One region of the Pseudogracilibacillus amylolyticus genome, then DNA from elsewhere that is predicted to be linked to it. Evidence: a T-box and tRNA genes for the amino acid it is inferred to sense, from the RefSeq annotation. Region 1 holds a T-box; the other holds one or more tRNA genes.
What was found. A T-box is a leader RNA that pairs with one kind of tRNA and senses whether it is charged. The one in region 1 lies ahead of ileS (isoleucine--tRNA ligase), so its partner is inferred to be a tRNA-Ile.
Positions count from the first base shown of each region.

Region 2: it has a tRNA-Ile gene. The T-box ahead of ileS (isoleucine--tRNA ligase) is inferred to sense a tRNA for this amino acid. The anticodon was not compared.

Region 1 is NZ_JBPPZG010000196.1:708-7,047, forward strand. Features, by position in the region: gene ACPYKA_RS16915 (RluA family pseudouridine synthase) at 1-234, opposite strand, end outside; gene lspA (signal peptidase II) at 231-707, opposite strand; gene ACPYKA_RS16925 (methylated-DNA--[protein]-cysteine S-methyltransferase) at 924-1,226, opposite strand; gene ACPYKA_RS16930 (hypothetical protein) at 1,266-1,433, opposite strand; gene ileS (isoleucine--tRNA ligase) at 1,612-4,380, opposite strand; T-box leader at 4,455-4,862, opposite strand; gene ACPYKA_RS16940 (DivIVA domain-containing protein) at 5,051-5,545, opposite strand; gene ACPYKA_RS16945 (YlmH family RNA-binding protein) at 5,702-6,340, opposite strand, start outside.
Region 2 is NZ_JBPPZG010000004.1:7,940-33,399, forward strand. Features, by position in the region: gene rpoD (RNA polymerase sigma factor RpoD) at 1-141, shown strand, start outside; gene cccA (cytochrome c550) at 314-682, shown strand; gene ACPYKA_RS00805 (tRNA (adenine(22)-N(1))-methyltransferase) at 794-1,507, shown strand; gene ACPYKA_RS00810 (Nif3-like dinuclear metal center hexameric protein) at 1,504-2,610, shown strand; gene ACPYKA_RS00815 (DEAD/DEAH box helicase) at 2,632-3,948, shown strand; gene ACPYKA_RS00820 (deoxyribonuclease IV) at 3,961-4,851, shown strand; gene ACPYKA_RS00825 (DUF4190 domain-containing protein) at 4,929-5,267, shown strand; gene ACPYKA_RS00830 (hypothetical protein) at 5,304-5,633, opposite strand; gene ACPYKA_RS00835 (NfeD family protein) at 5,678-6,310, shown strand; gene ACPYKA_RS00840 (Na/Pi cotransporter family protein) at 6,429-8,060, shown strand; tRNA gene ACPYKA_RS00845 (tRNA-Asn) at 8,411-8,485, shown strand; tRNA gene ACPYKA_RS00850 (tRNA-Met) at 8,489-8,562, shown strand; tRNA gene ACPYKA_RS00855 (tRNA-Ile) at 8,568-8,641, shown strand; tRNA gene ACPYKA_RS00860 (tRNA-Ser) at 8,654-8,746, shown strand; tRNA gene ACPYKA_RS00865 (tRNA-Phe) at 8,772-8,844, shown strand; gene ACPYKA_RS00870 (superoxide dismutase) at 8,983-9,594, shown strand; gene ACPYKA_RS00875 (MFS transporter) at 9,706-10,929, shown strand; gene ACPYKA_RS00880 (peptidoglycan D,D-transpeptidase FtsI family protein) at 11,019-13,106, shown strand; gene ACPYKA_RS00885 (hypothetical protein) at 13,486-14,088, opposite strand; gene ACPYKA_RS00890 (hypothetical protein) at 14,113-14,466, opposite strand; gene rpmG (50S ribosomal protein L33) at 14,637-14,786, shown strand; gene ACPYKA_RS00900 (5-formyltetrahydrofolate cyclo-ligase) at 14,916-15,494, shown strand; gene ACPYKA_RS00905 (rhomboid family intramembrane serine protease) at 15,867-17,051, shown strand; gene ACPYKA_RS00910 (hypothetical protein) at 17,216-18,052, opposite strand; gene ACPYKA_RS00915 (YqgQ family protein) at 18,134-18,328, shown strand; gene ACPYKA_RS00920 (LTA synthase family protein) at 18,396-20,288, shown strand; gene ACPYKA_RS00925 (DUF2759 family protein) at 20,657-20,836, opposite strand; gene ACPYKA_RS00930 (MBL fold metallo-hydrolase) at 21,007-21,642, shown strand; gene ACPYKA_RS00935 (YqzE family protein) at 21,653-21,820, opposite strand; gene comGA (competence type IV pilus ATPase ComGA) at 21,975-23,003, shown strand; gene comGB (competence type IV pilus assembly protein ComGB) at 22,960-24,018, shown strand; gene comGC (competence type IV pilus major pilin ComGC) at 24,035-24,340, shown strand; gene comGD (competence type IV pilus minor pilin ComGD) at 24,337-24,762, shown strand; gene ACPYKA_RS00960 (prepilin-type N-terminal cleavage/methylation domain-containing protein) at 24,749-25,084, shown strand; gene ACPYKA_RS00965 (competence type IV pilus minor pilin ComGF) at 25,032-25,460, shown strand, end outside; gene ACPYKA_RS00970 (hypothetical protein) at 25,456-25,460, shown strand, end outside.

The DNA.
Region 1 (6,340 bases):
AGGTATTGGCTCTGCTTTGATATCCATTGTTTGTGCTATCGGAATATTCCATTCAATTATATCTCCATACTTACATTTATAATTCGCTTTTTGCTTTTCGTTATTAACGAACACATAATTTCCTTTGATCCATTGTTGAATTTGTTGCCGGGAATATTCCGTATTTATGTTTGTTAAAAGCTTATCAAGTCGAGTGCCTGCTTCTTCCTCCATGATATGATGGATAAAAGTCATGATAGCTGTTTTCCTTTCTTAGCTTTTCTTTCATCAAGGAAAGTAACAATTAAAATAAGAATCACACCAATAGTAAGCGCAGAGTCTGCAACATTAAAAATTGGAAAATCGTAATTAATAATAATAAAATCTAAAAAATCAACTACTTCTTTACGAACAAGCCGATCAATAAAGTTACCTATTGCGCCACCTAGTAAGAGACTTAATGAGATCGCCAGAAGTCGATTATCCTTTGCATGTTTTTGCATATAATATATGATTCCAATGATAACGACAACTGTGATAATATAGAAAAAAGTCATATGTCCTTGCAAAATCCCCCAGGCAGCGCCTTTATTCCTGTGAGAAGTAAGATAAAAGAAATTTTCTATAATAGGAATGCTTTCGTACACTTCCATTTTTTTATCAACGATCCATTTTGTCCACTGATCTACTAAAATTACAATAATTGCCAATATGTAATACCGTATCATAAACAACCCTCCGAAATCGACCAATAAAACTAAACATATCTAATACAATACCACTATTATACGATTTGTTCACGAGATTTATCTATTATACGGAAAAATATATCGGACTGTCCAAAGTTTTAAAGAATGGTCTTTTTCGTAAGTTTTATTGCCTTTCTTCTCCATAGTTTGTTAGTAGTATCAATAGTTCTATCTTTTAGAATAATGATTTCTCCACTATAATATGCTAATGGCTGCCTTATCAAAGATGTTATTACCTTCAATTTCCAGCAACTGTTTCTTCATCTCCACCCCACCTGCGTACCCCGTCAGCTTTTTGTTCTTACCAATGACACGATGACAGGGTATTAAAATTGGCAGTGGATTAACAGCAATAGCTCGCCCCACCGCACGAATGGCATTTGGTCTTTCAATAAAAGCTGCTACATCGGAATAGGTCTTTATCTGCCCATAAGGAATTTGTAGCAAAGCATACCATACTTGTTTTTGAAAGGGTGTCCCTTTCAGTTTAAATGAAATATCGAATTGACGAACGTTCCCTTGAAAATATTGCTGGAATTACTGACAAACAGGTTTTCCAAGTTCATGGCTTCTTTTCGTCGTATGCTTAGCAGTGATAGTATGCCAGTGATTATCCGTTAAAACAATCCGTCTTAATTGATCGTTTTCTGCAAAAATAAATCGTAAATTGCCAATTTTTGTACGGCACGTATCATAAATAATCATATATTAATCTCCTTTGCTGTATTTTAAATCCTTTTTTTAACGAACGTAAATTCAGTCAATTTCTTTGTTCGTTCTATCACCCGTTTACAAAAGACTGATCTTTAAAACAACCTAATTTACAATATCAAAAAAGTAGAGGATGGATGACCACCCTCTACTTAAAACATCTCTTTTAGATTCAGTTAACTAAATGACTGTAATGTTCTTCAACTACATCTGCGCAACGAGTACATAATTCCGGATGCTTATCGTTTTCACCAACTGTATTAGATAACATCCAGCAACGTTCACATTTTTCCCCAGGATGTTTTTCGACGTAAATGCGAACATAGCGGTATTCTTTTGCATTAGGATGTGATTCATTAATCACTGCTTCTGATACGATCAGTAACTGGTGAATGTTCGGAATAGATTCCAATACTTTTTTCGTTACATCATCTTTCGCTTCAATCGTAATTTTTGCTTCTAATGGTTTACCGATAATTTTCTCGTTACGTGCTTCTTCAAGCGATTTTAGCACATCTGAGCGAACGTTCATGAAGTGATCCCATTTTTCTTGAACTTCTTGATTAAAGCTCTCTACTTCACGTGCTTCCGGCATATCCGTAAGCTGAACGTACTCGGCATCTACCCCGTTAATATATTCCCATACTTCTTCTGTTGTATGAGGAATAATTGGAGTCAATAACTTAACAATAGACACTAAAGTCTCATAATAAACTGTTTGAATACTACGGCGTTTATGATCATTTTCCGCTTCAATATAAAGAATATCTTTAGCAAAGTCTAAATAGAAAGCACTTAGATCAATTGAAATATAATTATGAATATCATGGAAAACATCAGCAAAATCAAAGTTTTCATAATTATTTTTAGCATTGGATACTAAGGTCTGTAGACGATGTAACATATAGCGATCTACTTCCTCTAAATCTTTTTCAGCTACAGCATCTTTATTCGGATCAAAATCGGCCAAATTAGCTAACATAAAACGAAATGTATTTCTGATTTTACGATAGTTTTCAGCCACCTGTTTTAAAATCTCTTGTGAAATTCTTACGTCTGCTTGATAGTCAACCGAAGAAACCCATAATCTTAAAATATCTGCCCCTAGCTGTTTCAAAATTTTAGCAGGTGGAATGATATTACCTAAAGATTTACTCATTTTTCTTCCATCACCATCTAAAACAAACCCATGGCTTAGTATTCCTTTATATGGTGCTTTTCCTGTAACCGCCACAGCTGTAGAAAGTGAGGAGTTAAACCAACCACGATACTGGTCGCTTCCTTCTAGATAAATATCAGCCGGACGTTGTAGTTCTTCACGCTCTACTAATACAGCTTCATGTGAGGAGCCTGAATCGAACCAAACATCCATAATATCTGTTTCTTTCGTAAACTTGCCATTTGGGCTATGTTCAGAAGTAAATCCTTCAGGTAGTAAGTCTTCTGCATCCCATTCGAACCAAATATTTGATCCATGTTTACGGAATAGGTTAGAAACATGCTCAATTGTTTCATCCGTAATAATTGGCGTATTATCTTCTCCATAGAATACAGGAATCGGAACTCCCCATGTACGTTGTCTAGAAATACACCAATCTTCTCGATCACGAACCATATTGTAAAGTCGTGTCTCTCCCCAGTGTGGATGCCACTCTACTTCTTTAATCTCATCTAAAATATTTTGACGAAAATCTTTAATAGAAGCAAACCACTGAGATGTTGCTCTGAAGATCGTTGGTTTTTTTGTCCGCCAATCATGTGGATATGAGTGTGTAATAAACTTTAATGTTAGTAAAGCATCTACTTCTTTCAATTTCTCCGTAATTGCTTTATTAGCATCATCATAAAACATTCCTTCAAATCCAGGAGCTTCATCTGTAAAATAACCTCGATCATCAACAGGACAAAACGCTTCGACATCATAATTTTGAGATACGTAGAAGTCATCTTCCCCATGACCCGGTGCAGTATGAACACAACCTGTTCCTGCCTCTGTAGTTACATGTGTTCCAAGCATGACAATAATATCTCGATCATAAAATGGGTGTTTAGCAATTACTTTATCCGCCTCGCGCCCCATAAATGTTTTCACACTCTTATAGTTTTCCCATTCTAATTCTTCGGCTATTGCTTCCAGTAAGTCATGAGCAACTACATATTTTTCATTATTTACATGTACAACTTCGTATTCAAGATCAGGATGTAAACTAATTCCTAAACTTGCTGGAATTGTCCATGGCGTTGTCGTCCAAATAATAATTTTTGTTCCTTCTTCTAATAAACCGAGTCCATCTGTCACCTCATACGTTACATAGATAGATGGAGAACGTTTATCTTTATACTCAATTTCTGCTTCAGCAAGAGCAGATTCCGAAGAAGGTGACCAATATACAGGCTTTAATCCTTTATAAATATATCCTTTTTTCGCCATTTCTCCGAATACTTTAATTTGAGCAGCCTCATAATCTTTCGTTAATGTAATATATGGATTATCCCAGTCACCTGTAGCACCTAGTTGTTTCCGTTGTTCACGCTGGCGATCTACTTGGTCAAGTGCATATTCAGCACATTTTTGACGAAACTCTGCTGTGCTCATCTTTTTGCGGTCAATTTTTTTATTTTTAGTTAATGCTGTTTCAATCGGCAATCCATGTGTATCCCAACCCGGAACATATGGCGCGTGAAAACCAGACATTGATTTATACCGTACAATAAAGTCTTTTAAGATTTGGTTTAACGCATGCCCAATATGAAGATCCCCGTTTGCATATGGTGGACCATCATGAAGCACAAATAACGGTCTTCCTTTTGTTCTATCCTGCACTTTTTCATAGACTTTATTATTATCCCATTCTTCTCTACGAATAGGCTCTTTATTTGGCAAATTACCTCGCATAGGAAATTTTGTCTTTGGCATTCGTAGTGTATCTTTATAGTCCATTAAATTAATCCTCCTTAAGAGATCGTTGTCAAAATTTAAGTTCATTTTAAATATAAAAAAATCCTCAAAGCCCCTAAAGGGACGAGGAAACCCGCGGTACCACCCTTATAAATCTTAGAAAACTTGGCATTCGCCAAGCCTTTTACGTTGAATGCCTTAGTTGCACGTATGACGCAAAGGACGTGCTAGTACTGGCGCCCACGACAAATGCTTTTCGGCGGAACCAGTAAGCACACTCCCAGTCCCAGGACGTCGCGCCCTAAGCCAGTGAGCGAGTCAAGAAAGGATTTATACTTTCTTAACTGCTAATAAATTTACATTCACTTAATATTCGTAACGTGAATTTCCGTCCTATTCTACTTATATTTCAAATGGCTACTCCAGAATGATTTTCTAAAAGAATAACTGTATTAGGCTTTCACCATCCCTAATTCGCTTTTACAGTTCGTTTTCTTTTATACTATTTCTTTCATCGTATTTAAATAAGTATGAAATTTTCGTTAACATGTTAAGAGGATGTTCAAAAAGTCCGGTAAAAATGACACTGCGAATTTCTTCTTGATCCTTTTTATCCTCCTTTTTGAGCACGTACTTTTAAGATACTATTTATTATAGCACAATCAAACTGTAATCATACAATTATTCTATTATACTCACGTAAGAAGTAAGGCTATTCTGCAAGGATTTCAGACTCGTCTTCTGCTGTTTCCAAAAACTTTTCCCAATCTTCATTATCCACCATATCAAGCTGTGCTTCGATTAACATTTTAAGTCTAGTGCGAAACACTTTTGCCTGACGTTGTAATTCATCCGTTTCCATGGCAATTTTTCTTGACTTAGTCAATGCTTCATTAATAATGCGATCGGCATTTTTTTCAGCCTCTTTAATAATTAATTTAGCCTCTTTACGTGCATTCGCTTTTACTTCTTCTGCTGTTTCTTGGGCAACGAGGATCGATTTATTTAACGTTTCCTCAATATTCATAAAATGACTGAGCTTCTCATTTAGGTCTTCTACTTCTTGTTCTAAACCTTTCTTATCTCTTATCGTAATTTCATAATCCTTAATAATTTGATCCAAAAATTCATTCACTTCATCTTCATTATATCCACGAAATCCGCGTGTAAACTCTTTATTGTGAATATCTAATGGTGAGAGTACCAAAACAACACCTCCAAAAATATTGCTAAATTTTTAAAAAAAATACTTTGCTTGTCTAGTTTTAGAACTAATACTAAATATGTAGCATAAAAAAACTGTCAATTTCTCTTTTCTATTATAGTACATAATTAGAAATTCAACATCTTTTTTCTATACATTTCAAGTTTTTAATCTTGCAGTTGTTACTCTAATTTTATCTTTTCTCGTTCGTCCATTTATTTCAACGATTTTACTTCTTCCATGGCCACGAACAGAAATTAAATCACCTGCAATAACTTGTACAGATGGATCGTCAATATCTGTATGATTTACTTTAACACGATTTCCTTTTATGTAAGATACTGCATCTTTTCTTGATATTCGATAAATTTCTTTCACCATTATATCGAGTCGTAAAGAGGAAACAGTTTGACTTGCCGTTTTCCACTGATCCAGTTTACGAATCAAGTTAGAAAAATCTTTTTCCTTCAAATCGATACGAGCATTTTTTATTTGTGTCAAATTCATCATGATATAAGAGGATAATTCCGCAGTAACAATAATTTGAAAACGATCATCGGCTACAAAAATATCACCAATTTTTTTTCGATCGATTCCAAGTGACATAAACGCGCCCAAAATATCACGGTGCTCTAAGCGATTAAATTTACTATCGAAAGTTCCTTCTAAAAGTGTAATTTCAAATTGCTTTTCTGTAATCTCTTCATAGTATGGTGCAATGATCCCACGTTGTCGTTCCGTTTCATCCCCACCTCCGAAGAATATATATTTTGTTTCTTCATTGGCAGTACCAATTAT
Region 2 (25,460 bases), on a different contig from region 1:
GATGGCAGAACTAGAACTCTGGAAGAGGTAGGAAAAGTTTTCGGAGTAACGAGAGAAAGAATCCGTCAAATCGAAGCAAAAGCATTACGTAAATTAAGACATCCGAGCAGAAGTAAACAACTAAAAGACTTTTTAGAATAATTTCATAATGATTTCATTATGAAATTGTTTACATATTTTTTATAATTTCTAATCCTTAAATACGTAAAGGATGTATTATTACTTTAAACTAAAAGGAATTTCGAGTAGAATAAGGATAGTCTTTATTTCTATTTGGAGTACATAACACAATTACATAAGGAGGAAGTACGTCATGAAAAGAAATATTCTCCCATTTGGAATTATAGCTATCGTAGGTATTTTTATATCGATTATCGTATTCTACGTTGGTGTACATCAACGTGATGATATTCGACTAGCTGAAGAAAATGGCGGAGAACCAGTTGAAGAACAGGGAGAAGTGGCAACAGATCCAGAAGAGATCTTTGCAAGTTCTTGTGCAAGCTGTCATGGACAAGACCTATCAGGTGGAGCTGGACCAGATTTAACATCCGTAGGTAGTAGTCTATCCGCAGAAGATATTCATAATATTATCATGAATGGTCAAGGAGCTATGCCTGGCGGTTTAGTAGGAAATGAAGAAGCCGATGTTTTAGCTGAATGGCTCAGTGAAATGAAATAAAATAGTTAGAGTATGGTAAGCTTTCTGTTTAAACAGAAAGCTTTTCTCGATTTATAGCCATATAAACTAATTTGGATACGTTTTTTCTAAATTTTAATATAGGTGAATGATATGAAGACAGAAATAAAATTATCTAACAGATTAAAAATGGTTGCCTCTTATTTACCTGAAGGAACTTTTTTTGCAGATATCGGTTCAGATCATGCGTACTTACCATGTTATATATGTTTAAAAGACGAAACCTCCCGTGCTATTGCAGGTGAGGTTAGAGAAGGACCATATAAAAGAGCGCTTGAAACTGTAGAAGCTTATCAATTAACAAATAAAGTGGAAGTGCGTCTGGGAAATGGCCTAGATATAATTAATCATGACGACGTCGTAAAAGAATTGGTAGTAGCCGGTATGGGCGGGAGTCTTATTTCGCAAATTATTGAATCTGGTAAAGAAAAATTAACAACGGTGAATCGTCTAATTTTACAGCCAAACAACGCTGCACATCTGATTCGAAAATTGCTACTAGAACTTGGTTATTCGTTAACGCATGAGGAGATTTTAGAAGAAAATAATCATATTTATGAGATTATTGTTGCAGATAAAATCAAAAATGAACAATCTCAATGGGATCCCACTGAAATGGAAAAACAGTTATTGTTCGGTCCTATTTTGATGAAAGAGAATTCACCTGTATTTTTCAAAAAGTGGAAAATGGAGAAACAAAAATTAATAAAGGTTATTCATCAGATGAAAAACGCTAAAAACATTGATTATGAAAAGCTTGCACAGTATGAAACCCAATTAAAGTGGATGGAGGAGATTTTATCATGAATAATGTTACTCATGGAAATGTCTTTAAGGCACTTGAAGAATGGGCACCTAAAAAGTTAGCATATGATTGGGATAATGTTGGTCTACAAGTCGGTTCTTACACGGATAAAACAAAAAAAATATTAGTTACACTTGATGTCCTAGAATCAGTTGTCGACGAAGCAATAGCAAATGAAACAAATTTGATTATTGCTCATCATCCGCTACTATTTAAAGCCTTAAAAAATATTGATTTTCAATCAGTGAAAGGAAAAATCATAAAAAAACTTATTAAACATGATATCACCGTCTATGCTGCACATACAAACCTTGATATAGCAAATGGCGGGGTAAATGATTTGTTATGTGAAGCGTTAGACCTTGTTTCAACCGAACCATTAGTTGATAAACAATCAGAAAATATCTTAAAACTAGTTGTGTTTGTACCTGTCACACATGCCGAAATAGTACGTGAGGCTCTCGGAAATGCAGGAGCTGGTCATATTGGTGCATATAGCCACTGTACGTTTCAATCGGAAGGCCAGGGTACTTTTAAGCCATTGGAAGGGACAAACCCTTATATTGGAAAGAAAAATGAATTAGAAAAGGTAGAAGAATTTAAAATTGAAACAGTAGTAAAAGAATCTAATTTGAATCAGGTTATAAACGCAATGAAAAAGGCACACCCTTATGAAGAAGTTGCTTATGATCTATATCCTTTAGAACTTGCTGGAGATTCATTTGGTCTTGGAAGAATCGGTTCATTTGAAGAGCCGATGTCTTTGCAGTCCCTATGTAACAAAGTAAAAAAAGCATATCAAGTAAATGATCTTCGTGTAACAGGTGATTTGGATCAACCAATTAAAAAAGTTGCTATAATTGGTGGTAGTGGTGAAAAATATATTTATCAAGCTAAAAGAATGGGTGCAGATGCGTTGATTACAGGAGATGTAACCTTTCACCTCGCACAAGAAGCTAAAGAGTTAGGTCTTGCTATCATTGATCCTGGGCATTATATTGAACAAATTATGAAAAAAGCGATGAAAAAATATTTGATGAATAAGTTCTCAAATATACAAGTTTTGGAATCAAAAATTGATACAGATCCATTTCAATTTGTGTAATTGAAAGGAGTCCAATAAATAATGAATGAAACTTTCGAACAATTAGGACTAAATAAAACAATGTTACAAGTAGTGGATAAATTATATTTTAAAAAGCCTACAAATATTCAAATTCAATCAATCCCTTCTATTTTACAAGGTAAAAGTATTATTGGTGAATCGCAAACAGGATCAGGGAAAACACATGCTTACTTATTACCGTTATTAAATCAAATTGATGAGTCTAAAGAAGAGGTTCAACTTGTTATCACTGCACCAACACGTGAATTATCGATGCAAATTTTTGAAGAAATAAAGACAATTACGAAATTAGCACAAAAAGAACAAAATTGGACCACTCGTCTAATCGTTGGAGGGGCAGACCGCCAACGAATGATAAAACAATTAGAAAAAAAACCTCATATTGTTGTTGGTACCCCGGGGCGAATTTTGGATATGGTTAATGAAGGAGTACTCTCCATTTATTCAGCAACTTCTTTTGTCATTGATGAAGCTGATTTAATGTTAGACTTTCGTTTTATTGATATAATAGATGAGTTGTTGGTACGTAGTAAAAAAGAGGTACAAATCCTTGTGTTTTCAGCAACTATCCCAAAACAGTTAAAACCGTTTTTAACTAAATATCTTGCACAACCTGTCCATATTAAAATTAAAAATGGACTAGCACCAGAACAAATGGAACATCGACTCATTGAAATAAAGCATCAAGATGTTGTTCAAAAAATAATGGATATAACAGAAATCATCCAACCGTATGTAGCCATTCTTTTTACAAATAGTAAAGAATCAGCCGATGACCTTGGGAATCAATTGGCGGAGAAAGGTTTAAACGTAGGTGTTTTACACGGAGGACTAACAAGTCGTGAACGAAAAAGAATGGTCAAAGCAATTTTAGACCTTCGTTATCAATATATAGTGGCCACAGATTTAGCTTCAAGAGGTATCGATATAAAAGGAGCTAGCCATGTCATTAATGTTGAACTTCCTAAAGAGATAGAGTTTTATATCCATCGTGTAGGAAGAACGGCTAGGGCTGGTCTAGCCGGTACAGCAATAAGTTTTTTCAGAGAAGAAGACACTGCTCTAATTGAGCAATTAGAGAAAAAAGGCATTCATTTTGTATTTACCGAAATTAAAAATGGGGAATGGGTAGATGCGAAAAGATTTAATAAACGGGAATTACGAAAAAATGTCGCGACTAAATTAGATCAAGAAGCATGGAAACGAGTTAAAAAACCAACTAAAGTAAAACCAGGTTATAAGAAAAAAATGAAGAAACAGCAGGAAAGAATTAAAAGTCGCCTAAAGAGAGAAAATCGTAACAATAATAGAAAATAATGGGGTGGAATAATGGTTAAGTTAGGGTCACATGTATCTATGAGTGGGAAAAAAATGTTATTAGGTTCAAGTGAAGAAGCAACTTCTTATGGAGCAAACACTTTAATGATTTATACTGGTGCACCACAAAATACGAGAAGAAAACCAATTGAAGAATTAAATATCGATGCCGGGATTGAACATATGAAAGAAAATGGAATAAGTGATATTGTTGTACATGCCCCGTATATTATAAATATTGCTAATACAATTAAGCCAGCAACTTTTGAATTAGGGGTCTCTTTTTTACAAAGCGAGATTGAACGTACAGAAGCCATTGGAGCAAAACAAATTGTATTACATCCTGGTGCGCATGTCGGAGCAGGTGCTGATGAAGGGATTAAAAAAATAATTGAAGGTTTAAATGAGGTCATTACGAAAGACCAAACCGTACAAATTGCACTTGAGACGATGGCGGGTAAGGGAACTGAAATTGGAAGAAGTTTTGATGAACTAGCGAAAATAATTGATGGCGTAACACATAATGAAAAATTAAGTGTCTGCTTTGATACTTGTCACGTACATGATGCAGGGTATCATGTCGCTGATGGGTTTGATGATGTCTTAAAAGATTTTGATAAAATCGTTGGTATAGATAGAATTAAAGTTGTCCATGTGAACGATAGCAAAAATGAGCGTGGTGCTGGGAAAGATCGCCATGAAAATATCGGTTTTGGACATATTGGGTTTAAAGCACTTCACTATGTTATTTTTCACGAAGAATTCGAAAAAATACCTAAAATTTTAGAAACGCCTTATGTCGGTGAAGATAAGAAAAACAAACGACCTCCATATAAATTTGAAATTGAAATGATCAAGGATGGATCCTTTGATGAAACCTTGCTTCAAAAAATCATGGGCTAATTTGCAATAAATAACATAAATGAAATAGTCTATAATCCATAAACTATACCTACCTTAAGAAAAAGGGGGTAAGCCTTGTGGAAAATCAAAACTTAAACGAACCATCAAAGGAACAAGATCCAGTGGACGAGCATATTTTTAAAGAAGAAACGTCTGCTGAATTTACCGAAGATACAATTGGAGATGATCGTGACCAAGATAGAGATGAAGACAGAGAAGTATACAATGTGTATGGTTGGATCGCGATTGCTTTAAGTGCAATATCCTTCTTTTTTATTCCGATACTTTTTGCAGGTGCAGGAATAATATTAGGATTTATTGCGAGAAACCGGGAAGCACAAATTTTAGGTAATACAGCGATAGTTATCGGTATTTTATCAATTATTACACGTTTATTTATTATGCCACTCATATAGTAAATTAAAGGCTGAAGCTAAGTTCTTCAGCCTTTTTTAATGAGGATAAGTCGGGAAATAATAATACATACCAGGAGTTAATTCAATTGTTGTAACATTCGGATTTACTGAATTGAAATCATCTAATATATCTTCAATTTTGATTTGATTTAAATTTTCACCATTAAGCTCTTCGGAGACGGACAATATAGTATCTCCTGCTTCGACTTTGATTTTCACAACAGGCATATCTTTATTAATATTTTGTTCATCCATCGTAGGAGATTTACTCGTTTTATTGTTAGTCCCTTTTTGAATATCATTATACAAACTGAGAATTAACAGTATAATACAAGTATAAAGGCAAATTTTTTTAAAGGTAAACATAGAATATACCACCTTAAAAATTTTTGAGCAGGGAGGAGTTTATAATGGAAGCAATTATGTCTTCTGATTGGATTGGTTTGATTTTTATTGGATTGGGAACATTATTTTTACTAGGTGAAATTCTCGTAAATATGCGAGGTATTTTTGCCGTACTAGGAATAATCTTTACTGTATATTATTTTTATACGTTCCTGACAGAACCGTCTACCATTGTTATTATGCTTATTATTTATTTTGTTGGACTATTACTAATTTTTATTGATGGAAAATTAATTAATGACGGCACGTTAGCGACACTTGGACTTGCAGGAATGATATTATCTGTTGCTCTCACAGCTCCGAATTTCTTTGCGGGTCTGTATGCCGTAATAGGTGTAATTCTTGGAGGCGCGTTGTCGTTCACATTTTTGAAAGTATTTAAAAGAAGAAATATGTGGAGTAAAATTGCTTTAAAAGATCGGTTGACAAAAGAAGCAGGCTATACTTCACTAAACGAGGAATATGTGCAATTAGTGGGCAAAAAAGGAACTACATTAACTGATTTAAGACCAGTGGGAACGATTGATATTGATGGTAAAGATTACAGTGCCATTTCCAACGCCCAATGGATAAAAAAGGGGACAGAGGTGCAAGTTACTGAAGTAGATGGAACTCGAATTTTAGTGAAGGAAATTTAAAAAAATCTCAAATGTAAATTTAATGTTAAATAACCGAAATATCCTTTACATCTTTTAAATATTTCATAATAATAGGACTGTATGCAAAATTAATATGCCTCTCGGAGATGATTAACAATTGACAGATTCAATCGACTTACAATCCATCATTTTTGAATTTATCGGTGGTTTAGGGATTTTTTTACTAGGAATTAAATTCATGGGGGATGGTCTCCAAAAATTTGCCGGTGACAGACTACGTGATATTTTGGATCGGTTTACAAGTAATCCATTTCTCGGTGTACTTGCTGGAATGCTTGTTACCATGCTTATCCAAAGTAGTTCAGGAACAACGGTATTAACGGTTGCATTAGTAAATGCCGGTTTTATGACATTACGCCAAGCAATCGGTGTCATTATGGGAGCTAATATCGGTACTACCGTTACTGCTTTCATTATTGGTTTAGATATTGGAGAATATGCATTACCAATTATTGCAATTGGTTGTTTTATGATATTTTTCTTTAAAAGTCAAAAAGTAAATGTAATTGGACAAGCTATTTTTGGGTTTGGTGCATTGTTTTTCGGTTTGGAATTAATGAGTAATGGAATGAAGCCTTTACGGTCTTTAGAAGCGTTTCATGAATTAACGGTCAATATGAGTGATAATCCGATCTTAGGAGTAGTAATTGGGACAGTCTTTACACTTATTGTTCAAAGTTCCAGTGCGACAGTCGGAATTTTGCAAGGATTATTTTCTGAAGGTGCAATTACTTTACATGCAGCAATACCAGTTCTTTTTGGTGACAATATTGGGACTACAATAACGGCAGTATTAGCATCTATAGGTACTTCCGTTGCTGCAAGAAGAGCTGCTTTTACCCATGTTACGTTTAATATTATCGGAGCAGTAATATTTATGATATTTTTAGGATTCTTTGTAAGTTATGTAACGTTCTTACAAAATACATTTAACCTAAATCCAGAAATGACGATAGCCTTTGCTCACGGAAGTTTTAACATTGCAAACACGATGATCCAATTCCCTTTTATTGGTGCTTTAGCATGGATTGTTACAAAGCTAATCCCGGGGGAAGATGTGACGATAGAATACAAACCAAAGCACTTAGATCCAATTTTTGTCGAACAATCTCCTACTGTGGCACTAGATCAGGCTAAATCTGAGATCATTCGTATGGGTGAATACAGTGTGAAAGGTCTAGAAGAAACAAGCTTATATGTCATGACACAACAAGAAAAACATTCTGAGATGGCAATGCAAATTGAAGGTGCTTTGAATAATCTTGACAGGGAAATAACGAATTATTTAGTTAATATTTCAAGCAGGACGTTATCAGAGGCAGACAGTGCCAAACATACTGCATTAATGGATACTGTTCGTGATATTGAACGAATTGGAGATCACTTTGAGAATATTCTAGAACTGATCCAATATAAAATAACAAATAAAATAAACTTAACTGAACATGCACATGAAGATCTTCATGAAATGTTTGATTTAACAATTTCCACGGTAAATCAAGCTGTAAAATCTCTTGAATTAATGGATAGAGAAGAAGCATTAGCAGTTGTTCAAAAAGAAGATCAAATTGATAAAATGGAAAGAAGTTTTCGTAAAAGACATATAATTCGAATGAATGAAGGACAATGTACTGGTTCTGCCGGTATCGTATTTGTCGATATTATAAGTAATTTAGAAAGAATAGGGGATCATGCTGTAAATATTGCAGAAGAAGTTTTAAATGGTTAGAAAAACTTTTTCAAAAAAAGTGTTGACAAGATATAATGTGCATGGTATATTATATCTTGTCGTTTGTTTTTGGCACTTCTTTTCAGACAGTAAAAAGATTTTATTGTTTTATTGGACAAACTGATAATTTATCTATTATAATAGCCAATGGACGCATAAAAATGCACGAACAGCATTAAACAATTATCGTATTTTAATTCCACAGTAGCTAAAGTGGTAGAGTAAGCCGGATCCAACTAATCATATTTTTTTGAATTAACATGGATATAGGCCTGCGAGGAGTGCGACAGCACGACGAGACCACTAAGCTTATCAATTAAAATAAATATTAACCTTTATATTAATCTTATTCCACAGTAGCTCAGTGGTAGAGCAATCGGCTGTTAACCGATCGGTCGTAGGTTCGAATCCTACCTGTGGAGCCATATGGCGGCGTAGCTCAGCTGGCGAGAGCGTACGGTTCATACCCGTGAGGTCGTGGGTTCGATCCCCTCCGCCGCTACTTAAGGACCCTTAGCTCAGTTGGTTAGAGCTATCGGCTCATAACCGATCGGTCGCAGGTTCGAGTCCTGCAGGGTCCACTTAAATCACTCGGAGGAATACCCAAGTCTGGCTGAAGGGATCGGTCTTGAAAACCGACAGGGGTGTTAAAGCCCGCGGGGGTTCGAATCCCTCTTCCTCCTCCATTATATATTTAAATACATATTATAAGGCTCGATAGCTCAGTCGGTAGAGCAAAGGACTGAAAATCCTTGTGTCGGCGGTTCGATTCCGTCTCGAGCCATATAAGAAACAAGCATACGATTATAGCTTGTTTTTTTATTTCATTTTTATTTATGACAAAGCTAAAGATTTGCACCTTTTACAAAGCTTTGATACCCTTTACATATAAAGAATATAAAATTAAAGGAGAGGATTACATATGTCAAAATTTGAATTACCAGAACTTCCTTATGCTTATGATGCACTAGAACCTACGATTGATAAAGAGACGATGAATATTCACCACACGAAGCATCATAACACTTACGTAACAAACCTAAATAACGCTTTAGAAGGAAACAGTGATTTACAAAGTAAATCAGTTGAAGACCTTATTAGTGATTTAAATGCGGTGCCAGAAAATATCCGTACTGCTGTACGAAATAATGGTGGGGGTCATGCGAACCACAGCCTATTCTGGAAAATTCTATCTCCTTCGGGTGGCGGTGAGCCAAGTGGCGAGCTAGCGGATAAAATAAATGATAAATTTGGTAGCTTTGATAACTTTAAAGAAGAATTTGAAAAAGCTGCTGCTACACGTTTTGGTTCAGGCTGGGCTTGGTTAGTTGTTAATAATAGCGAGCTTGAAGTAACAAGCACACCTAACCAAGACTCACCATTAATGGAAGGTAAAACACCAATTTTAGGTCTGGATGTTTGGGAGCATGCATATTACTTAAAATATCAAAACAGACGTCCAGAATATGCAAAAGCATTCTGGGACAAAGTGAACTGGGATGAAGTAACAAAAAATTATAACGACGCAAAATAAATTTAACAGAAGGCCAAAGGAAATTTTCCTTTGGTCTTTTTTATTTAAATTTATTACATATCTCGCTCTTTAGTTGTTCACACTATAATTACTAAAGGAGCGCTTTGATATATGTGGAAGCTAACTACGCATTTTTTAGATAAGGATGAAATGAACAGAGATCTCATTTTGTTATTAGTAATTGGCGGCTTATATTCATTAGGAATATTTTTATCTAATACTTTTGTAAATGTTTTTTTATGGAGACAAACGAATGATTTTCTTACGATTGCTAATTACAATTTAGCTATTTTTATCTTTCAGCCAATTACTTTTATAATTGCAGGTAAATTAGCGAAGAAAATTGACCGTATTATAGTTCTTCGCTTAGGAGTAACATTTTTATCTATATTTTTTCTTACTGTATTAATCATTGGTGATCATGCATCTACCTATAACTTTTTACTTGGCTGTCTCTTAGGGGTAGGATATGGATTTTACTGGCTAGCATTTAATGTTTTAACCTTTGAAATAACCGAACCTGAAACAAGGGATTTTTTTAATGGATTTATGGGAGGTCTTGAATCGTTAGGTGGCATGATAGGACCAGTAGTAGCCGGATTTATCATTTCAAAATTAAAGACGAATATTGGGTACATGACGATTTTTTCAATTTCATTTGGTTTATTTATCCTTGCTGTTATTTGCAGCTTCTTTATAAAAAGAAGAAAAGCGGAAGGGAAATATGGACTTTTAACGGTTATTAAAGAAATGCGGGAAAATAAGAACTGGAATAATGTTATTAAATCCAATATATTTCAAGGTATGCGGGAAGGTCTTTTCGTTTTTGTTGTTACGATTTGGGTATTTCTAGTAACAAAAAGTGAATTTGCATTGGGTATGTTTAATCTAGTTTTAAGTGCCTTGTCGTTTATCTTTTATTTGCTCGTTACAAAAATGGTAAATCCCAGTATGCGAAAAAAAGCCATTTTCATTGGCAGTTTAATCATCAGTTTTTCAGTATATATTATTTTATTTGATTTAACATATGTACATTTAATCATTTACGCAATTATTATCGGGATTGGATATCCGATTATTAATGTCCCATTTAATTCCATGGCATACGATGTAATTGGTACAAGCAAGTACGCGAAAGAGTTGAGAATTGAATATGTTGTTGCACTTGAAATATTTGTCAATATGGGACGTGTTTTTTCAATTCTTATTTTTATAATTTCAATGTCTATTTATAATAACCCGAATATCATACCGATTCTTTTAGGGATATTTAGTAATAGCTACTTATTAATATTTTTCTTTATGAATAAAGTTCATTTAACTTATCAGAAATAAGCAAAATAATTTCCTCGTAATGATTAAATATTCGCCAAGATATGCTATAATTATTTGGGTGAGATTAAAATTACAAGGGGGAATTGCTAATGGTAAATAAGAAAAAGAATGTGTCACGAATTCCCTTACGTATAAATATAATATTTTTTGTCGTATTTATCCTATTCTCTGTACTTGTTGTGCAGCTTGGGGTAGTACAAATTTTACAAGGGGAAAGTTTTCAAGAAGAAATCGATCGGACAATTAAGGATATATCGAGATCTCCTGTTCCAAGAGGGAAAATTTTTGACCGTAATGGAAAAATAATAGTGGATAACAAGCCGCTTTATTCAATTACGTATACCCCTCCGAAAAGAGTGCAGGCTGAAGATAAACTTGAATTAGCAGAAGAACTAACAAATTTTCTTGTTGTTGATGACAAAGTTCTTAAAAAAATTACTGAACGTAATAAAAAAGAGTATTGGTATTTAAAGAATACAGATAAAGCAGTTGAACGATTAACTGATAAGGAAATAGAAGAATTGGATGATATTGAACAGTATGACCTTATGCTCGAAAGAATTACTGATGAGGAAATCGCTAATTTTACGGATGAACAATTACAAGTGATTGCAATTAAACGTGAATTAGATAAGGCGTACGCCCTTACTCCAGAAGTAATCAAAAATAAGGATATATCCGTTCAGGAATATGCGGAAATTGCAGAAAATTTAAGTGAGCTTCCAGGAATTAACGCATCTACAGATTGGGAACGAAAATATGTTTATGGTGACACCCTAAAGTCAATTATTGGCTCAATAACTTCACAAGAACAGGGAATACCTGCTGAAAAAGAGGATTATTATTTAACGAGGGGTTACAACCGAAATGACAGAGTAGGTAAAAGTGGTCTTGAAGAACAATATGAAGATGTCCTTCGAGGTAGAAAAGAACAAGTTCAATATACAACAACAAAAAATGGAGACATAATTGGTTCTGATATTGTTGTCCCTGGAGAAAGAGGAAAAGACTTAGTTCTTTCACTTGATATGGAATATCAAGAGTTAGTAGATGAGATTGTTTTAAAAGAATTAAAGGCTGCCAAAAGTAGGGGAAATTACTGGTTAGAAGATGCATTAGCTGTCGTAATGAACCCGAAAACGGGAGAAATTTTAGCTTTAAGTGGTCAGCACTATGACCGTGAAACAGGAGAATATAAAAGTACACCACATAAAGTATTATATGATGCACATCGTCCTGGTTCTACTGTAAAAGGTGCAACCGTACTTGCAGGTTTACAATCAGGGGTAATTAACCCGGGTGATGTATTTATCGATAGTCCAATTCAGATTTCTGGAACACCAAGAAAAGCTTCATATGCACGACTAGGTGCAGTAGATGATCTAAGTGCACTCAAACGATCTTCAAACGTATATATGTTCTATATTGCACTTCGTTTGGGAGGAGATTTCAGACATCCATACCCAAATAATACTAGTACAAATGCAAGTGCTACGGAAGGGTTACAGAAATTGAGAAATTACTTTAACCAGTTCGGTTTGGGTATTAGCACAGGAATAGACTTCCCTTTTGAATCAACTGGTTTCGTAGGAACTGATCCTAGGGCTGGTAATCTAATGGATAATGGAATTGGCCAATATGATACGTATACAACATTGCAACTTGGACAGTATGTTTCGACCATTGCAAATGACGGCAACCGAGTTCAACCCCATTTTGTCAAGGAAATAAGAAATCCTTCCAATGAAAATGAGTTAGGCTCCGTTGATCAAGTAATTCATCCGAAAGTATTAAATAAAATAGACATAAACCCAAGTTATATTGAACGAGTACAAACTGGTTTTTGGAAAGCATTTAATGAATCCGGTGGAACTGGATATTCTAATTGGGCAGGTACGAGTTACCGTGCCGCAGGAAAAACGGGAACTGCGGAAAATGAAGTGTACCTAAAACGGGATGATGGAACTAGCTATAAAGCGGCGGACGTGGAAAACTTATCGTTGGTTGGTTATGCTCCTTATGATGATCCCGAGGTTGCGTTTGCAGTTATCGTTCCTCAATTAGGTAAAAATACTGGAAATCAAATTAACCACAAAATTGGAAGAGGACTATTAGATACTTATTTTGAATTAAAAGAGAAACGTGCTTCAGAAAAAGATGAAGCTGACGAAGAATAAATAACAATTTTATGGTCTAAACAGGGATAAACCAGTTTAGACCTTTTTATTTTATTTATTAGAAAACTTGGCTTATCGTTAAAGAAAACATACCCTTATCACCAGGGGTATGCCGACGGTTAGGCAGAGAGCCTGTTCTTAGTCGGCCTTCTTGGCGAGAGTATGAGTTGCACTTACGAGTGATTGACGTGCTAGTACTGGCGTCTGAGACAAATCTTTACGGTGGGACGAACAAAAGAGCAAATGTCCTTCGATGGGACGAGTAAGCGCAGTCCCAGTCCCAGGACGCCCGAGCTTTTGGCCAGTGAGCAGAAAGAAAGTTTTATACTTTCTTACCTGCTAAAAAAAGAACAGGCAAGAGAATAATCTCCTGCCTGTTTTAATCCCCCGGATAAGTAGTAACTGTTTCCGCAAGTTCTTTTATACTCATTTCACTTGTTACTTCAAATGTTCCAAGTTGAATATATGGACTATAATCATTATCTTCTAGATATTTAATAAATTTGTCACGCTCACCCTTACTAAGGATTTTTTTATCTACTAACGTATCGGCAATATCTTGTGTTACATCACCTTTTTTAATAGTAAATTTAGTTTTTGTCACTTTATCAGTTTTATCTTCTTTTTTCTCTTTCTTCTTTGTATCCTTTTCTTTTTCCTTGTCGTCTTTCTTTTTCGTGTCTTTTTCTTCTTCTTTTGACTTTTGTTCTTCTTTCTCTTTCTCTTTCTCTTTCTCTTTATCCGTTTTAGCTGAAGCAGTTTGGGCTTCCTCTTCCTTCATAGTATCAACGTACATGGAAAATGAAATAAATTCGTCTTCCGTAATGACTCGATATCCATTTTCTTCCACTTGCGCTATCATATCTTCAACTGCAACATTTTCAATCGATTCTTTTGAACTGTCAGTCAAAAAATAAAAACCTAAAGATAGAATACCTGCAGTAAATAACCCAATTGAAAAAAAGCGTATTGGTAATCTCATTATGATTATTATTCTCCTTACTATCTAAATATTGGACCTAAGAATAGTTTGAACGTCATGACTTGTTAAATCTGTTTGTTCTGAAATATCTTCTGGAGAATAGCCTTGTTGGTGAAGGTGATATATTTTTTGTATCAACAAAGGCTTATCTTGTAACGACTCGGGAATTTCATTAGTTGTTGATTGATAATTATTCCCAGTCAATAATTCCTCTTCAAGAACTTTAAGTTTCTTCTTCATTTGATATGTATCCTGCATCGTAGTAATTGAAAATTGTTCAAGTTGATCTTCTAGCTCCTTAAATTTATCAGACATGAAAAAAGAACTTGCGAATAATACTAATGCTATTACGACGACTGATACAAGTAAATAAACCATTTTTTATACCTCCTTGCAATCTACTTTAACATTATACTATGAAAATTACTATTTTGGCTAAGAAAAAATAAATAGATTAAAAATTTGCGTGAAAAAAATGTATCTGTTATCATTATTAAGGGTAAATTATATTATTGACTTTTTGACTTATTGAATTTGGAGGGATAGAAATGCGTGTAAATATAACACTTGCTTGTACAGAAACAGGAGATAGAAACTATATTACTACAAAAAATAATCGTAATAATACAGAGCGTATCGAATTAATGAAATACTGCCCACGTTTAAGAAAACATACATTGCATCGTGAAACGAAATAATTTAAAGTTTAGAAACTCTTACCATATTAATGGATAGGAGTTTTTTATTTATATATGTCTTCCTTATAGTCCCTTCAAGCGATTTCCAAAGACAGATGAGGTACAATAAGATAAGAGGTGTTTGTACAAGTGAATAAAAAACGAATCCGCAACGATATGATGGAACAATTAGCTCACTTAGATCAGGATGAAAAATTAGCAATAGAACTCAAACTATATAACCATTTATATACATCTAAACTATGGAAAGAAGCAAATATTATTGGAATTACTTGGTCAACAGCTTTTGAATGGAACACTGAACCTATCATTAGGCAGGCGTGGAAAGAGAATAAAATCATTTGTATTCCGAAAAGTTTTCACAATACGAAAGAAATGGAATTTTACTATATCAAGCAGAAAAAGGACGTAGAAATTGGATATGGAGGCATTTTGGAGCCTCGTGTTGATAAAACGAAACAGATATCCAAACATAGTATTGATTTATTAGTTGTCCCAGGCATCGTATTTAATCGTTCAGGTTATCGAATAGGGTTTGGCGGAGGGTTTTACGATCGTTTCCTAGTTGATTTCACACAGAATACTTTATCACTAGTTAGTAATATCCAATTAACATCTTTTGAATTTTCTGAGCCACATGATATTCCAATTAAGTTTATGGTTACGGAAAATGGAATTTTAAAAATGCGTGTTCAAAATGGAGGATAAAAAGGACCAAGTCGGCTAAAGTCGCCACGTCCTGTGGCAACGCCGACACTAGCACGTCCTGTGCGTCGAAAGTTCAAGGCGGCGTAGTTTCGAGCAGCGGAATGTATGCATTTAGATACATGAGCAAACGCGCTAGCACGCAGAAAAAGTGCTTTCCTTTTTCAAGGAGCGGAGAAGCAAGCCAACGAGCTTCCACAGGATGTGGTGACTTCGACGTTCGACACAGGACGTGTCGGTATTTAGTCGAAGTTCCCCTAACGCAGCGTCATTTTTACCGGAGTTTTTGAACATCCTCTAAAATCAGAAAATAAATGAATGTGTTTTTGCATATAACGATGCGAATTTTGATATGATGGGTACAGGAGGTGTCTTATGTATATCACAGAGCAATATAATATGTACCGTTTAGCATATGATCTCATTACGACAGATAAATATGAAATATTGCATATGAATCCTCAAACAGATGAACTTTGGCTCGAAAAGTATGAACGCAATGTATCTAAAGTAATTCGTTTTATACATAAAGGATTTGATTGGAAAAACCATTTAAAAACAGACATTGCATCCGTTTTTCAACGCGTCAAAGCGATGAAGCGTTTTTTTGTTGGAAAAAATATTGAAATTTATAATGTTTATATAACTTCCCATGAACCCGTCGATGATTGGGAGTTATTAAAAAAACCGATGCAGTTAAAAGAGAAAAAGCCATTAAAAATGAAGGTTTTCTATTTAACAGAAGATAATTTTATAAAAGAAAAAACTCGTCTTTTAAATCAAATTAATTCACAAGCTCAAAATGAACCTGAACTTCCTTCTTTAAACGACCAAGAGAAAGAAGTGGCATTATACAAAATTAAAATGAGCAATTTGTTACACGAAAAGAAACAGCAATATGAGAACGTGTTCACATTTGGTAAGCCACATTTTACTTATATTTTTATAGCATTGAACATATTTATGTTTTTAATGCTTGAATTAAATGGAGGCAGTTTAAACATCGATACGTTAATTCAGAGTGGAGCAAAGTATAATCCTGCCATTGTCGAAGGAGAATGGTGGAGGATAGTTTCTTCAATGTTTTTGCATATTGGTGCACTACATCTGTTTATGAATATGCTTGCTTTATATTATTTAGGAACAGCAGTCGAAAGAATTTTCGGTACGGCACGATTTGTTATCATTTATTTTTTAGCCGGTATCGGTGGTGGATTGACTAGTTTTGCTTTTAATGTCCATGTAGCTGCCGGAGCTTCTGGTGCGTTATTTGGTTTGTTCGGTGCATTATTATTTTTTGGTATCATTTACAAACAATTATTCTTTCAAACAATGGGGAAAAATTTAATTCTCATTTTAGCCATTAATCTTGTATTTGGGTTTTTAGTTCCGCAAATAGATATGGGCGCACACGTTGGTGGATTAATTATGGGCTTTCTTGCCGCATCCATAACCTATGTCCCTAATAAAAAGAACATTTTTGTGCAACTTGTTTCCGTCGTGCTTTATTCCCTTATCGCAATTTATTTAGCCTTCTACGGTTTACAAGTGCATATATAACATTTAAGTGCGTGTTCAAAAAGGAGGATAAAAAGGACCAAGAAGTTCGAGGCGGCGCAGTTTCGAGCAGCGGAATGTATGCATTTAGATACATGAGTAGCGGAGAAACAAGCCAACGAAGAAATTCGCAGTGTCATTTTTACCGGACTTTTTAAACATCCTCTTTAAGCAATCTTTTGAATAAGTTTTTGGTTTTTATTATTCAATTCAAATATAACCAATAGGTGATCGTTATTCTTTGCCAATAAAATTAATGGCATATAATGTTTATCTTGTAGATTTTCTTCTTCCTTTAATAATAGGATATAATTTTTATATAACCCTTCCCAAAGTTGTCCGATAATTTTTTTAGTTTCGGCCTCTGTACGTCCAGGTAAGGGCTTATTTTCATATTGTGCGAGTTCTGTTAACGGAATACGGTCATAGTCATTTATTGCAATATCTAATTGATTAATTAGTTTGTTCCAGTGACTTTCTAATTGTTGATTCGTCATTTTGTTGAGATCTCTTTCCCATTTTTTTTCATTAGCATTACTTGGTTCGTGAAATGAATAAATAGTATTACTATCATTAATAAAATACAATTGATTACTTGTCATTTTTTGAATACTGGAAATCTGATCGTTTGGATCATGAATTTCTCCATGGTGAAATGATATTGCTTTTAGGAGGCTGCTGTTTGCCTGATAAAAGCGTTTACTTAAATCAAGGTGATCAACATTTTGGCGCCATTTATTTAAAACACCTTTAAATTTTCCATTTTCATAGAGCAATGAAACATCTTGCCGTAAATAGGCGACATCGCTACTTGTTGATTCGACAGACCATTCAATTTCATCCGTATTTTTTACCAAATTAATGTTTGTTTCGGCATTGTCGAAAAATACATTGTCATCCGGTGGGAAATATTTCATTGTTGTTACCGTTAAATTACTTTTTAGTATAAAAAACAGACAAATAGATGATATGATAAAACAAGAATAAATAATATATTTATGCATGTCCAACATCCTTTAAAAATTCTTTTGTACCATTATATGATGAAGAATTTGACTTATTCTTTACAAAAGCGTGGTGAAGATATGAAGACAGTTTTAGACGTTCGAAATTTATTAAAGAAATTTGGGGTATTTATTTATACAGGAGACAGAATTGGTGATCTCGAATTAATGCAGGCAGAACTAAAGGATTTATATGAAGTAAAGTTAATTGATGTAATGACTTATCAAAACGCAATAGTCATTTTAAAAAAGGAAATTTCAGATTTACGTACATAATAAGGTTTAAATTTTTAAAAAAAGGGTAAGAAAAATACTACTATTTAGTTACTTAGGAGGCTTAGTCATGGATACTAGGCGGAGGAAATTACCACTTTTTCTCCTTGCAAGTTTTATATTTGGGTTAAAGACATATATTGTATACCGTTTTTTATTCCAAATTGAAATAGATAATTCATTGCAAGAGTTTATTATTTTTATTAACCCATTTATTGCAACTATCATTTTCTTTGGGTTAAGTATTTGGATTGAACGTCCAGAGAGGCGTCTGGCTTTTATTAAATACAGTGCTTTAATCGGTACAATTATCATTTACGTCAATCTCTTATTTTACAGATCATTTACTGATTTCCTAACTATTCCCCAACTATTTCAAACAAGTAACTTCTTGGATTTAACAACCAGTATTATAACACTAATTAAAATATACGATATATTACTGTTCTTCGATGTTTTCATCATTTGGTTTTTATGTAAGAAAGTTGATGTTAATGATATTAAAGCAAATAGCAAACGAACAAAATCTTTCGCTCTAGTAATATTCTTGTTACTGTTATCAGGCAACTTTTTTCTTGCTGAACTGGAGCGTCCACAATTATTATCAAGGGGATTTGATCGAGAATATTTAGTTAAAAACATCGGGATATTTTATTTTCATATTTATGATGTTTTCGTCCAATCTAAAATGAGATCTCAGCGAGTACTAGCAGATGATAATGATCTTTTAACGATAAGAAAATATATTAATGATGAAGTTAGAAGTGATAAAAAATCTGAACTTTTCGGTGTTGGTAAAGGGAGAAATGTCATTTTCATCTCAGCTGAATCTGTTCAGACATTTGTGATTAATAATCAATTACATGGTGAAGAAATTACACCATTTTTAAATAGCTTGATCAATCATGAAGACACGTTTTATTTTGAGAATTTTTATCATCAGACATCCCAAGGAAAAACTTCCGATTCCGAGTTTATAACCGAAAACTCTTTATATCCATTATCAGGCGGTGCGGTATTTTTTACTCATGCCCAAAACGATTATCATGCGATGCCAGAAATTCTAAAAAGTGAAGACTATGAATCGTTTGTTTTTCATGCTAATACAAACACTTTTTGGAATCGTAATCAAATGTATGATAGTTTCCTTATCGAACAATTTTATGATAAAGATTTTTATGAAGTAACAGAAGACAACGAAATTGGTTGGGGTTTAAATGACAAAGAGTTTTTCGTCCAGACGATTCCTTATTTAAGGGAGTTGAATCAGCCATTTTATGCAAAGTTGATTACCATTACAAATCATTTTCCATTTGAGTTGGATGAGGGAGATCGTTCACTTGAACCGTATGATTCCAATTCAAATACGTTAAATAATTATTTTCCAACAGTAAGATATACAGATGAGGCAATCGAACAATTTTTCATACAATTAAAGGCTGCGGGATTATACGACAATTCGATAATTGTCATTATGGGTGATCATGATGGTATTAGTGCCAATCATAATAAGGCGATGGCAAGTTATCTCGATAAAGAAGAAATAACGCCTTATGATTATTTACAATTACAACGTGTTCCTTTGTATATTCATATCCCGGGGTATGGAAAAGGAGAGGTTATGTCAAAAATAGCTGGCCAAATTGATCTTAAACCTACAATTCTTCATCTGCTAGGAATGGATACATCTCATGACATTTATTTTGGGAATGATCTTTTTCACGATGATCGTAAAGGGTTTATTGTCCAGCGAAATGGCAATTTTATTAGTGAGGACTATATATACACGAACAACACTTGTTATGATAGGGAGACTGGCGATATTATTGCGGTTGAAGGGGAAGGAAGGGAAAAGGAAACTCCATGTAGTCCTATAAAAGAAAAGGTTAATCAAGAGTTGGAGTATTCAGACCAAATAATATATGGCGATTTATTTCGGTTTATACAATTTGATGAAAATTAATCGTATTAAAGCACAAAGGCGTAAAGCCCGTTTAGCGGCGGTGTGCTGGACTAAAACCGTAGGAGATAAAGGAAGCACGATCTTCATAGGAGTGTGCCGACGTTAGGCGCAAAGCCTTTTAGTCGACCTTCCTTAAGGCGGGAAGTCGATGTTGACTTTCGCCCAAGGGCATAAGGGCGACTAAGCCTCTGTCTAAAGCCAATCGGCAAGTCTTCTTTATCGTGTCGTGTGGTGAGGGAAGCACACTAACACTTTAGCGCTGGAGCCGGACGTGGCTATTCCCACAACGAAACCTATTCCACAGCTATACAATTTTCTAAGAAATAAAAAAGACTGTCATCTGAATGGAGACAGTCTTTTGGCCATTATTATGGGCATATACCAGCATCGGTAAGGGTACATACAATCGTCATAATTGAAAAAAATCCAAAGCTTAATGCGGCTACCGCTGAGAAAGCTAATGCAAAATAGTTTTTAAATTTAACTTGTCTTAGAACGGATACGACACATAGTAAAGCAACGATTAGTAGAATGATTGCTAAAATCATTTTGGTTACATCCTCCTTATGTACATGTTAAAATGAAAAAAGGTTGCTCATATGTATATAATATTACTTCTTAACTATAATTCATTTTATAGTATCCCCAGTAATTTGTCGAGTTATATTCCTTTTTAGAAATCGAACAATTTATTAACAAAATCGTATGGAGGTATAAAATGATAATTGAAACATTTTCTTTAGGGCCTTTAGGAACAAATTGCTACATTATAAGTAAAGAACATAACTGTTTAATCGTCGATCCGGGGGGTGATCCTGAGATTATTGAACAATATATAAAGGATCATGATCTTAAGCCACAAGCAATTTTACTTACTCATGCACATTTTGATCATATTGGTGCTGTAGATGAAATAAGAAAAAAATATGAAATTGACGTTTACTTACACGAGAACGAACAACATTGGCTAGAAGATGCAACCTTAAATCGTTCGGCATTATTTTTAGATGGGGGATTCACCACAACGAAACCAGAAAAAATATTAACACCTGGAAAACTAACGATTGGTTCTTTTACTTGTGATGTTGTACACACACCGGGACATTCTCCAGGGAGTGTGTCATTTATATTCAATGATCAAAAATTTATAGTTAGTGGTGATGTTTTATTTAACCGTGGTATCGGGCGAACCGATTTGCCTGAAGGTAGTATCGATCAGCTTGCAAACAGCATTGTTACACACTTATATACACTCCCAGATGATATGATTGTTTATCCTGGTCATGGCCCATCAACGGTAATTGGAGACGAAAAAAGAAATAACCCATTCACATTACAATTTTACCGGGAATAACCTCCCGTAATTATTTTTTCATCAGCAATTTAATGGTAAAGGGGAAAAGACCGAACCATTTGTTTCCAACAACATAAGACGTCTTTTCTCTTTTGTTTTTCTTTCTTTCATCTTTTGTTTGATTCATATACGTAACGAGTTGTTCCGTCATAAATTTCACATAATCATTATGAGACAATTGAAATCATTCCTTTTAATAGTTTGACTATATTGTTTGAGTATTTAAATATATTTATACATCATTTTAGCACAAAAAGGTTTGAAATTTTCTTACTATTGGTGTAGAATAATGGAGAATAAAGAAAATAGGGTTGTAACAAGGAGGATATATATTGTCAAATCCTGCAGCAACCTTTGTAACACAACTTTTAGAACAAGCTTGTTCTAACGACGCCTCAGATATTCATTTTTATCCACTTCCAAATAAAGATAAAATTCACATCTATTTCCGTGTTTTAGGTAAACGCCAGCAAATAAAATCAATCAATTATTCCGTATATCAAAAGATTCTGACGTATTTCAAATTTACTTCAGGTATGGATATCGGTGAAAATCGTTTACCTCAAAATGGAACGCTTGCTTTTCAAAACAAAAATAAACAAAACTTTTCCTTACGACTTTCGACACTCCCACTTATAAATACAGAGAGTATGACAATCCGAATATTACCACAAGAAAAAGAATTACTTTTAGAACAGCTTTTTCTCTTTCCCTCACAAAGTAGGAGAATGAAAAGTTGGCTTTCTCATCCTTCAGGGATCATTTTGTTTACTGGTCCAACCGGTTGTGGAAAAACGACAACGATGTATGCATTATTGGAGTCAGTGTTAAAAGACCATTCATTCCAAGCGATTACTTTAGAGGATCCTGTAGAAAAAAAGCTAGATGATGTTTTACAAGTTGAAGTAAATGAAATGGCAGGGGTCTCTTATCAAACTGGACTTAAAGCTGCGTTGCGACATGATCCTGATATATTAATGATCGGGGAAATTAGAGATCAAGAAACAGCTGAATTTGCTTTTCAGGCTTCTTTAACTGGACATTTAGTATTAAGTACTTTACATGCAAAAGATGCTCAAGGAACAATTGAACGGCTTATTGATTTGGGAATCCAACGAACAGATTTAAAGCAAACGTTAATTGCGGTCGCTGCAATTCAATTGTTGCCGATAGAAAAGCAAGGAAAAAGTAATCGCCGTGCTGCAATTGTTGAATTATTAGACGGTAAACTTTTAGGAGAGACAATAAAAGGGAATCGACAAACACAGATGAATAACTTTCATACATTTAATTATTTAAAGGAGAAGGCTTATTTGTATGGATTCATATCGAAAGAAGTTTATGACGGGAACAATTATTAAGCGTAAGTTAAAGGAACAGACACAACTTCATTTTTTAAAACGCCTCCATCGCCTCTTAAAAAATGGTTATTCACTTCTAGATGCATTAGAAGTAATGCAATGGGATAAAGAAATTAGTAATTTATCGGAAATGTTAGCTGAAAAGATAAAAAAAGGGCTACCATTGGATGAGGCGATGGAAAAACTTGATTTCCATAAAATAATTGTCAGCTATTTATACTTTGTCAGGGTGAATGGTAACTTAATATCCAGCCTCGAAAAATGCATCCATTTGTTCGAACATCGGATAACATATATACAAAATTTTTCACAGGTTATTCGATATCCAATAATTCTCAGTACTTTTTTTATAGTTCTGCTTTTTTTCCTAAAACATTCCGTATTACCTTCCTTTTTAGAACTGTTTAAGTCAAATGCCTCTTCATCAAAGACAGTTCATTATTCCATCATCTTAATTGATTTTGTTAGTTCCATATTCATCATCTTCGTTCTGCTCTTATTAGTATGCAGTATCATTTGGTATTTCTATAAAGGAAAAGTTCCCATTGAACAGCAAATTAATTTTTATAAACGGATTCCAGTAGTGAATTCATTTTTGAAAATGCAAACATCTTATTATTTCTCAGCCCATTTAGCGATGTTTCTTCAAGCGGGTTTTCCAATTAAGGATACGTTAAAAAATTTGAGTAAACAAGAACGAATCCCAATTATAGCTTTCTATGCGTCACTATTGACAGAACAGTTAACGAACGGGTCATACATCGATTCTTTGCTTAAAGAATTACCATTTATTGATTATCAACTAGCTAATCTTTTCAATAAGCATACAAATGCAACATCTTTGGCAACTGATCTTACAATTTATGCAGAATTTTCGGCTGAAGACATGGAGCGGAAAATTATGCGGATTATTATATTAATACAACCTATTTTCTTTGTTCTATTAGCTTGTTTTATTATCTTAGTTTACGTAACCATTATGTGGCCTATGTTTCAATTAATTCAAACAGTATAGGAGAGAAGAAAAGTACATGACAAAAAATGAAAAAGGTTTTACATTAATCGAAATGTTGATCGTGCTCACAATTATTACAGTGTTAATCATACTCATTGTTCCAAATTTGACGGATAGAAGTGAAGCGGTTCATGAAGAAGGCTGTGAGGCTCTTAAGGAAACCGTACAAGCTCAAGTAAGTGCATATCAGTTAGAAAATGGGAAATTACCATCAAGTTTATCAACACTAGAGAGAAGCGGTTTTATTACTGAAGATCAACAAAAATGTAAAAATGGTAAAAGCCTCACATTATCGGGTGGCAAAGTTCAAATAGCAAAATGAAACAAGTGAATGGATTTACAATGGTCGAAATGCTATTTGCTTTGATGATTTTATCAATACTTACTTTACTGGTAGTTCCAAGTATTATTAAAACTGTTGAAAGGCAGGAGACGAAACATTTTTTTGCTGTATTAGAGTCGGACATTTTATATATTCAAAATCAGGCATTAGGAACAAGGGATAATGTTCGAATCGTTTTCGATGAGGAATTTTATGTTGTAATAAGTGAATGGAAGACAGAGGAAATAAAACGACATTATCCAGAACATTTAAAATATACTAATAAAATTAATAATCTGGTTGCATTCAATAATAATGGAACAATTATTAATCCAACAACGTTTAAATTTAAAGATAAGAAAATTACTTATCAACTTGTATTTCCTTTAGGTAAAGGCAGGCATTATATTGAAGAACAATAAGGGTTTTACTTTAATAGAAGTATTGGTCGCTATGAGCATTATTTTAATGCTTGTAGCGACGATAATTCCCATTAAAACTTTAGTTCAAATTGAAAAGAAAATACTATTTGATCGCAGAGTTATCTTATTAGCTTTACATGATGAATTACAAGCCACAATTTGGGAAGATGAAAGGACTCAAAATAAACAATTAATTATTAATCATCAAACTGTCGAAATCATCTATACAGTTAATAATCAATTAATAAAGGGATGTGCGTCATGGGAAAATGAAAAGCAGAAAAAAGAAACGGTATGTCTTTACGGATATCAGGAAAAGTGAAAGTGGAGCCACTTTTTTATCGATTTTAATAACGTTCGTTATTATTATGATCACATTGCCACTACTAGTTTATTTACTTACTTATGGACAACCAGTTAAACATCATGATGAATTGTCCGTAAACCAATTTTTTGTTTTTTTGAGAAACGATGTTTTAACTTCGGAACAGGTTTACACCGACGATGACAATAAAATGTATTTTCTCTTGCCTACAAATGAAGTTGCTCATATTGAACAATACCAAAATGTTATTAGGCGGCAAGTAAATGGCAGAGGACATGAAATATATATTCGAGATATTGATTCTTTTACTTTACAACCAATTTCATTCGGAACACAAGTAACTATTGTGACGAAGGAAGGTAGGGAATATGAG